Linked DNA regions of Limibacter armeniacum. The protein of the gene in region 1 binds, or shares a complex with, the protein of each later gene. Links are inferred from orthologs where the notes say so. Each region holds a gene or a part of one and is shown on either strand. Other genes may lie near its edges.

Region 1 (2,900 bases):
CACTGAGCAAAGTGTTTAACGGATAATTAAATCGAAGAGGAGATGGCAAAAATCAAAATCACTCAAGTAAGATCTACCATCAAAAGGCCTGAAAATCAGAAGCGTACAATCGAAGCGCTAGGTCTGGGCAAGATCAACAGGACCGTAGAACACGAAGCTACACCTCAGATCTTGGGGATGGTTGGAAAAGTAAGTCACTTAGTAATAGTTGAAGAGTTATAATATCTTTTGTACTTTTGCGTCTATGCGTTAGTACTATTGAGATATTTCAATCGGAAAATAGATCATGAAACTACATACATTACGTCCGGCTGCGGGATCTGTACGAAACAACAAGAGGGTTGGTAGAGGTCAAGGTTCTGGCAGAGGAGGCACTTCTACGAGAGGTCATAAGGGTGCCAAGTCTAGATCTGGCTATAGCCAAAAGATCGGTTTCGAAGGTGGTCAAATGCCACTGCAAAGACGAGTTCCGAAATTTGGTTTCAAGAACCCATTCAGAGTTGAATACACTCCTGTAAACCTGGATACACTACAAAAACTTGCGGAGGCCAAAGGTCTTACCTCGTTTGCCGCAGAAGACTTCATCAAATTCGGTTTTGCTAGCAAAAACGACAAGGTGAAAGTATTAGGTAGAGGTGAGCTGAAGGCATCTTTGGAGGTATCGGCACACGCGTTTTCTGCATCAGCTAAAGAGGCAATCGAAAAAGCTGGCGGAAAAGCAAACACACTATAAGGAGCAATGAAAAAGTTTTTCACGACACTAAGGAACATCTTTTCAATTGAGGAACTCAGGGATAGAATTTTCTATACACTGGGTTTCCTTGCTGTATTTAGATTAGGTTCATTTATCGTTTTGCCAGGAGTTGATCCAAGCAAACTGACAGGTGAGTCAGGAGGTCTTTTGGACTTTCTGAACATCTTCTTGGGTGGAGCATTTAACCGTGCCTCTATCTTTGCGCTTGGTATCATGCCTTACATCTCGGCATCCATTGTGGTGCAGTTGATGGGTATGGCAGTACCTTACTTCCAGCGTTTGCAGAAGGAAGGTGAGTCTGGTAGAAAGAAAATCAACCAAATTACAAGGGTGTTGACCATCCTGATTACGTTGGCTCAAGGGTCTGGGTACTTGGCTACCACTGTCCCTAATGAAGCTATCGGAATCGACCAAAGGCTGTTCTACATTTCCTCAATGGTAATTCTGACTGCAGGCACTGTGTTCTGTATGTGGATCGGTGAGAAAATTACTGAAAAAGGTATTGGTAATGGTATTTCCATGCTGATCATGATCGGTATTATCTCTGGGTTCCCTACAGCAATTTACCAAGAGTTCACAACTCGCGGTGGTTCACTGCTGCTAGTAGTAGAAATTATTGCTTTGTTCTTCGTGGTAATGGGTGTTGTACTGCTTACAACAGCAGTAAGGAAGATACCTGTTCAGTACGCAAGACAAGTAGTAGGAGCTGGAGGAAAGAAGAAAATGCTGAAAACAGGTCAAAGGTCATACATTCCATTGAAAGTTAATGCGGCGAACGTAATGCCAATTATTTTCGCGCAGTCACTGATGTTCCTGCCGTCGTTGATCGCAAACATTTGGGCTGATGAGAGTAATGCTGCAGGTTGGGTTGCTCAAAACTTCTCTGACTTTACGTCGCTTGCATATAACGTTACCTTCGGTCTATTGATTCTTCTGTTCACTTATTTCTACACAGCTATCACGATCAATCCTGATCAGATGGCAGATGACTTGAAGAGAAACAATGCTTTCGTTCCTGGTGTTAAACCAGGTGAGGCTACTTCAAACTTCATCAGTGTAATTTTGGACAGAATCACACTTCCAAGTGCCCTGTTCTTGGCGATCGTAGCAGTGCTTCCTGCAATTGCTCACTTGTTTGGCGTAAGCATGACATTCTCTAGATTCTATGGTGGTACTTCATTGATCATCATGGTAGGAGTAATTCTTGACACGCTTCAGCAAATTGAGTCTTACTTGTTGATGCAACACTACGAGGGCATGATGAAGTCGGGTAACATTAAGGGAAGACAAAACGTGGCAATGGCCTAATGGTTTATTACAAAACAGACAGTGATATTGCGCTGATGCGTGAAAGTGCAGACCTTTTGGGTCGTGCTCATGCTGAGGTTGCAAAAAACATCAAAGTAGGGGTTAGTCTCAAGGAACTTGATAAGGTCGCTGAAGAATTTATCAAGGATCATGGGGCTTACCCCTCCTTCTTGGATTATAACGGATTTCCAGCGTCACTATGCATGTCAGTAAATGATGTAGTAGTGCACGGTATCCCGAATGATTACAGACTACAGGATGGAGACATTGTTTCTATTGACTGCGGTGTCTACTACCAAGGATTTCACTCAGACAGTGCATATACTTATCCAGTAGGAAATGTTTCTGCTGAAGTAATGCAGCTGCTGAAGGTAACCAAGGAGTCACTCTATTTGGCAATAGAGCAGATGAAGGTGAATAACCGTATCGGTGATGTTAGCTTTGCAGTACAGCAGCACGCTGAAAAGCATGGCTATGGAGTCGTGAGAGAGTTGGTTGGACACGGGTTAGGGAAGAGTCTTCATGAAAAACCTGAGGTTCCTAACTACGGAAAAAGAGGTAGAGGACTGAAAATCAAAAACGGTCTTGTGATCGCGATTGAGCCAATGATTAACTTGGGTGGCAAAGGTATTGTACAAGATGCTGACGGTTGGACGATCCGTACTAGAGACGGAAAGCCATCTGCGCATTACGAACATACAGTAGCTGCTCATAACGATCAGACAGAAGTTCTTACCACATTTAAGTATATAGAAGAAGTTTACAAATTCTAGTATGCCGAAACAATCAAACATCCAACTCGACGGTACGATCGTTGAAGCACTTTCAAATGCAATGT
Region 2 (5,659 bases), 140 kb from region 1 along the record:
GTGGCTCAGCTGGTTAGACAGGCTAATAAAAAATAACTCCCATAAACACAGATTAAATAAAAAAGCGGTGAAGTATCTAATTGCTTCACCGCTTTCTTATTTAATAGCCACTTTCAGTAGCATTATTATCCAAATCCTCTTCTTTTTGAAGTTGGTTCTGACGTTCACTGTCAGCTCTACGCTGTCTCAGACGAGCTTTAGCAAGGTTAATTCTCTCTGAAACAAGAATAGCTGAAGGGAATGCTTTTTTCAACTGAACATGGTCCGCATGTGCATCCAACTTTGTAAAGTAGGTCCCTGCTTTGACCTTATAGTTAGGCTGTTCGTATTCCATACTTACATCAAACATCCCCATATTGTATTTTAGGTTGCTGATGATTTCTTCGGCTTTACGACGATTGGTTCCTGAGAAAATCAATAGCCTGTAACCAGGGATACCACCAAGTTCTCTTTGGGCCATTAGTCCTAGTTTTTCATCAACTTTACTGTTGATATAGCCTTCGGGAACACCTTCTGCTGAAACCCCGGTTTCAGTTGATACAGACGATTGATTGGTCGTATCAGGATGATAACTTACTCGATATTTCGTAAGGTCCGTTTTAAACAGGTCATCGTAATTAGCAGAGGCCCCTTTTTGTCCACTTTTACAGGCTGTAAATAGTACAGGCAGTAAAAAGGTTATGTAAATTAATATCTTTTTCATGTTTGTGTAGATGCAAAAGTAAGGGTATAATATTTAGACAAAGGTATAAATTTTATGCCAATGCATCAGTTTGTAACGTAATGGATTTGTGAAAAGCTAAAAACAGAACAATTTGAATGTGAAGGGATAAAAAAAGCGGTTTCTCAAAAAGAGAAACCGCCTTGTTTATCAAGATGAATAGTGTGGTTTAGCTTTTTACAATAATGCACTTATTGTTTTTTACGTCTTGTTCCACACTTTTAAACTTCACATCTTCTTTGACAGTGCCATCACTGTATTTTACAGTTACTCTGTCATTTCTCCCGTACTCTTTTTCTGAGCTGATTGGCTTTGTTACTTCCACAGCAGCTTCAGATGGATCATGTGCTTTAGGAGTTTCCAATGACGAATGAACCTCTGCTTTTTCAGCAGTTACTTTTTCAGCAGGTTCAGGTACTGCATTGGTTACAGGAACTGGAGGTTTCTCCTGAACAGCTATATTGGCTTTGCTCAAGAATGATACACAATCCTCATTTACCTGATTCAGGAAGCTCTTGAACAATTCAAAAGACTCAAACTTAAAGATCAGCAATGGATCTTTTTGTTCGTGAACAGCATTTTGTACCTGCTGCTTCAGCTCATCCATTTCTCTCAGGTGTTCTTTCCATTCCTGGTCAATTACAGCAAGCGTAATGTTTTGCTCCAGAGTTTTCACTAGCGCTTCACCTTCCGTCTCTACAACATCCTTCAGGTTAGCAGTGATTTGCATCATGTGTCTGCCGTCAGTAACAGGAACTGCAATGTTTTCAACTACTGCACCTCTTTCTTCAAAAAGCTGCTTGAATACTGGCAGTACTTTTTCAGTCAGCGCTTTATTCTTAGCTCGGTATTGATCAATAGCTTCTTTGTATAGCGCTACCGTGATTTCCTCCTCATTCATTTTGTGGAAATCATTCTCTGAAATCTTTGTATGAACAGCCAATGCTTTCAAAGCGTCCAGCTTAAAGCCTTCAAAGTTACCTTGATGTGTTTCAGCGATAAATTGAGCTGCATCAAAGAAAGAGTTCATGATATCCAATTGTAGACGCTCACCAAACAGGGCGTTTCTTCTACGGCGGTAGATTACTTCACGTTGGTAGTTCATTACGTCATCATATTCCAGCAGTCGCTTACGAATAGCAAAGTTGTTTTCTTCTACTTTCTTCTGCGCTCGCTCAATAGATTTTGTAATCATTGAGTGCTGAATAACCTCACCTTCTTCTAGGCCAAGGCGGTCCATTACACTAGCAATACGATCTGAACCAAACAGACGCATCAGGTTATCTTCCAAGCTGACATAGAATTGAGAGCTACCTGGATCACCTTGACGACCTGCACGACCTCTCAACTGGCGGTCAACACGTCTAGATTCGTGTCTTTCTGTACCAATAATAGCCAAACCTCCAGCATTTTTAACTTCATCAGAGAGTTTGATATCGGTACCACGACCTGCCATGTTGGTTGCAATTGTAACGGTGCCTGGCTGACCAGCTTTCGCTACAATCTCAGCTTCCATTGCGTGGTGCTTAGCGTTCAGTACTTGGTGCTCGATGCGACGCATCTTCAGCATACGGCTCAGAACTTCCGAGTTTTCTACTGATGTTGTACCTACCAGTATCGGTCTGCCTTGCTGTACCATATGTTGGATTTCTTCAGCAACAGCATTGAATTTCTCCCTTACAGTTTTGTAAACCTTGTCTTGCATGTCTTGACGTGCAATAGGTCTGTTGGTTGGGATAGTTACAACGTCCAGTTCATAAATTTGCCAGAACTCGCCCGCTTCAGTTTCTGCTGTACCTGTCATACCCGCAAGCTTGTGGTACATTCTGAAGTAATTCTGCAGTGTAACTGTAGCGTATGTTTGTGTAGCAGCTTCGATCTTAACGTTCTCTTTGGCTTCCAATGCTTGGTGTAGACCGTCAGAGTAACGACGTCCTTCCATTACACGACCAGTCTGCTCATCGACAATCATTACTTTGCCTTCAACTACGATGTAGTCAACATCTTTTTCAAACAAAGTGTAAGATTTCAATAGCTGCTGGACTGTGTGGATACGCTGAGTTTTGATTTCGTAGTCAGCGATAAGTTTGTCCTTTGCTTCAACCTTTTCCTCATCTGACATTTGAGGATCTTTCTCGATAAGATCCATTTCTGTACCTAGATCAGGAAGTACAAAGAAGTTTTTATCGTTTCCACCTGTAATAACATCTAGACCTTTTTCAGTCAGGTCTACTGTATTGTTTTTCTCTTCAATTTTGAACAGCAACGGCTTGTCTGCCTCTGGCATCAGCCTGTTGTTGTCCGCCATATAGATGTTTTCTGTCTTTTGCAGGATTTGCTTATGTCCAACCTCACTCAAGTACTTGATAAGTGGTTTGTTTTTTGGCAGACCTCTGTGTGCTCTAAGCAATGCCAGACCACCTTCCTTGGATTCACCAGCAGCAATTTGCTTTTTGGCATCTGTCAGGAAACCTTGAACTAGCTTACGTTGCTCTTCAACAAGCTTAGCTACCATTGGCTTCAGCTCGAAAAACTCATGTTGGTCACCTCTTGGTACAGGACCTGAGATAATCAATGGTGTACGAGCATCATCAATCAGTACGGAGTCAACCTCATCGACTACAGCGAAGTGGTGGTCACGTTGTACCAGTTCCTTTCTGTTGCGGGACATGTTGTCACGCAGGTAGTCAAAGCCAAACTCGTTGTTTGTACCGTAAATAATATCTGAGTTGTAAGCAGCAATTCTCTGAGGAGAGTGGGGTTGGTGCTTATCGATACAATCTACGCTCAGTTCGTGGAACTCGAAAAGTGGTGCATTCCACTCAGAGTCACGCATAGCAAGGTAGTCGTTCACTGTAACGATATGTACACCTCTTTTTGCTAGCGCATTCAGGTAAGCAGGAAGTGTTGACACGAGTGTTTTACCTTCACCGGTCATCATCTCAGCAATCTTGCCTTGGTGCAATACAACGCCACCGAACAGCTGTACGTCGTAGTGGACCATATTCCATTCTACTTCGCTACCAGCAGCTAGCCATTTGTTGCTCCATACTGCTTTGTCGCCTTCGATTGTAACGTTAGGGCATTTTGCTGCCATCTGCTCGTCATACATAGTAGCATTGACAGTCAGCTTTTTATTTTCTGTAAGCCTGCGGGCTGTTTCTTTTACTACCGCAAAAGCTTCAGGTAATATATCATTTAGAACTTCTTCCAAACGAGTGTTACGCTGTTCTTTCAGCTTATCCACCTGCTTGAAAAGAGCGTCTTTCTCAGAAGCGGAAGCTGCCGGGTTCTCTGCCTTTTCATTTGTTTCCGTGATCTGAGCGTCAATCTCACTCAGTTCTTGCTCGATGCGGGCAATGAAATCCTTGGTTTTTTGGCGGAGTTCCTCGTCAGTAATGTTTGAAAGTTTGGTGTATTCTTCCTTAATCTGATTAACGATAGGCATAATCTCCTTCAAATCCCTCTCGGACTTTGTCCCAAAGATTTTCGAGATAGCCTTGGTGATTTTATCTAGCATATTATTGTTGTGTGACGATTGACAAACGAAAACAGCAAGTCGTTTTGCTTTTCCTAATGTGCAAATTTACAAATAAGTAATTACATTTTTTATCTGAAAAGGGCAATCAATAAACTTTCGCAACGGTTGTCAAGGTATTTTATACGATATGTAGGAACATGTAAAAATAACAGAGCCCTAAAATAATCTCAAGATAAATGATTGTAATAAATACACAAGAAGTTTAAGTGCTTGTAAACTTGGTAGATATGGTTGTGTTTTGAACTGATGAGTTAAAAAATTCATCAAAAGGAATTGTCATTTTCTGCTTAATAAAAATTTAACCTTTCCTAGAAAAAATATTACTTAAAATTTGCTAAAACATCACTTTTGCCTTCTAAGCTGATAGTATATCTTGGAAATTTCTTATTTATCTGCCTATCTTAAGAGTGTCAATGCAACGATTTTTTCTTCAAAGTTGCAATCTGTACAACGACAATTATTTATACCCTTAAACCCTAACTTTCTATGCGAAAGCTACAATCGCTGATGATGACTGCTGCTATTTGCGGTGTCTTTGCTTGTGAAAGACCTTCGGAAATGCAGCAAAAATATGAAACTCATACAGCTACTGAAGGTGACTTCACTTATGAGTACGTGTCAAATGACCCACTGGGAGCAAGAATCTACACATTAGATAACGGACTGAAGGTTTACTTGAGTGTCTACAAAGATGCACCAAGAATTCAGACTTATATTGCTGTCAAAGCGGGAGGAAAAAATGATCCGTCAGATGCTACAGGTCTGGCTCACTACCTTGAGCACATGATGTTTAAAGGTACTTCCAAAATTGGTACGCAGGATTTTGAACAGGAGAAAGTATTGCTGGATAGTATTGAGCGTATGTTTGAGCACTATCGTACACTGGAAGACCCTGAAGAAAGAAAAGCGTATTATACTAAAATCGATCAAGTTTCTAATGAAGCTTCTCAGTTTGCTATTGCCAATGAGTATGATAAGCTGGTATCTCAAATGGGAGCTAAAGGTACGAATGCGTACACAACAACTGACAGAACAGTTTACGTAAATGATATTCCCTCTACAGAGCTGGAAAAATGGCTGAAAGTTGAAGGTGAGCGCTTCAGTATGATCGTTAACCGCTTGTTCCACACGGAGCTGGAGGCTGTTTATGAAGAGAAAAACCGCTCATTGGACAACGACCAATGGAAGGTTTACGAGACGCTGATGTCTTCACTTTTCCCAGAGCATAAGTATGGAACACAAACTGTAATTGGAACAATTGATCACCTGAAGAATCCTTCTATCACAGAGATCAAGAATTATTTTAACCAGTATTACAAGCCTAATAATGTTGCGATTTGCTTGAGTGGTGACCTTAATCCAGAAAAGACCATTGAGCTGATCAATAAATACTTTGG

The links. Proteins that work in one complex are often made in the same cells at the same time.
Region 2: the proteins of secY (region 1) and secA are in contact, whole or in part, in a crystal structure (PDB 3DIN), measured with the Thermotoga maritima proteins. The link is inferred for Limibacter armeniacum from one-to-one orthologs. Residues at the interface, in WP_004081795.1 of Thermotoga maritima: Glu108, Gly109, Glu110, Glu111, Ala236, Glu237, Arg238, Arg239, Ile240, Thr241, Ile242, Gln243, Tyr244, Ala245, Arg246, Arg247, Val248, Thr249, Gly250, Arg251, Arg252, Val253, Tyr254, Gly256, Ala257, Ser258, Thr259, Tyr260, Leu261, Pro262; in WP_004082002.1 of Thermotoga maritima: Glu261, Ala262, Arg263, Lys300, Ala301, Arg302, Thr303, Ile304, Ile305, Leu323, Tyr324, Asp325, Pro326, Val329, Ser330, Tyr333, Ile336, Lys340, Phe345, Val349, Glu363, Phe364, Tyr374, Ser375, Gly376, Gly377, Glu393, Ile395, Thr482, Ser483.

What each region holds. Positions count from the first base shown.
Region 1 is NZ_JBAJNO010000009.1:3,004,155-3,007,054, forward strand. It holds secY (preprotein translocase subunit SecY), read left to right. Parts: upstream 1-739; coding sequence 740-2,062; downstream 2,063-2,900. Other genes in the region: rpsE (30S ribosomal protein S5), read left to right, coding at 1-26; rpmD (50S ribosomal protein L30), read left to right, coding at 43-222; rplO (50S ribosomal protein L15), read left to right, coding at 287-733; map (type I methionyl aminopeptidase), read left to right, coding at 2,062-2,835; infA (translation initiation factor IF-1), read left to right, coding at 2,837-2,900. UniProt on the Escherichia coli protein: The central subunit of the protein translocation channel SecYEG. Consists of two halves formed by TMs 1-5 and 6-10.
Region 2 is NZ_JBAJNO010000009.1:3,141,764-3,147,422, forward strand. The notes cover bases 691-4,586. They hold secA (preprotein translocase subunit SecA), read right to left. Parts: upstream 4,242-4,586; coding sequence 891-4,241; downstream 691-890. Other genes in these bases: V6R21_RS30815 (hypothetical protein), read right to left, coding at 691-703. Outside these bases: V6R21_RS30810 (SDR family oxidoreductase), read left to right, coding at 1-36; more of V6R21_RS30815, read right to left, coding at 101-690; V6R21_RS30825 (M16 family metallopeptidase), read left to right, coding at 4,749-5,659. UniProt on the Escherichia coli protein: Required for protein export, interacts with the SecYEG preprotein conducting channel.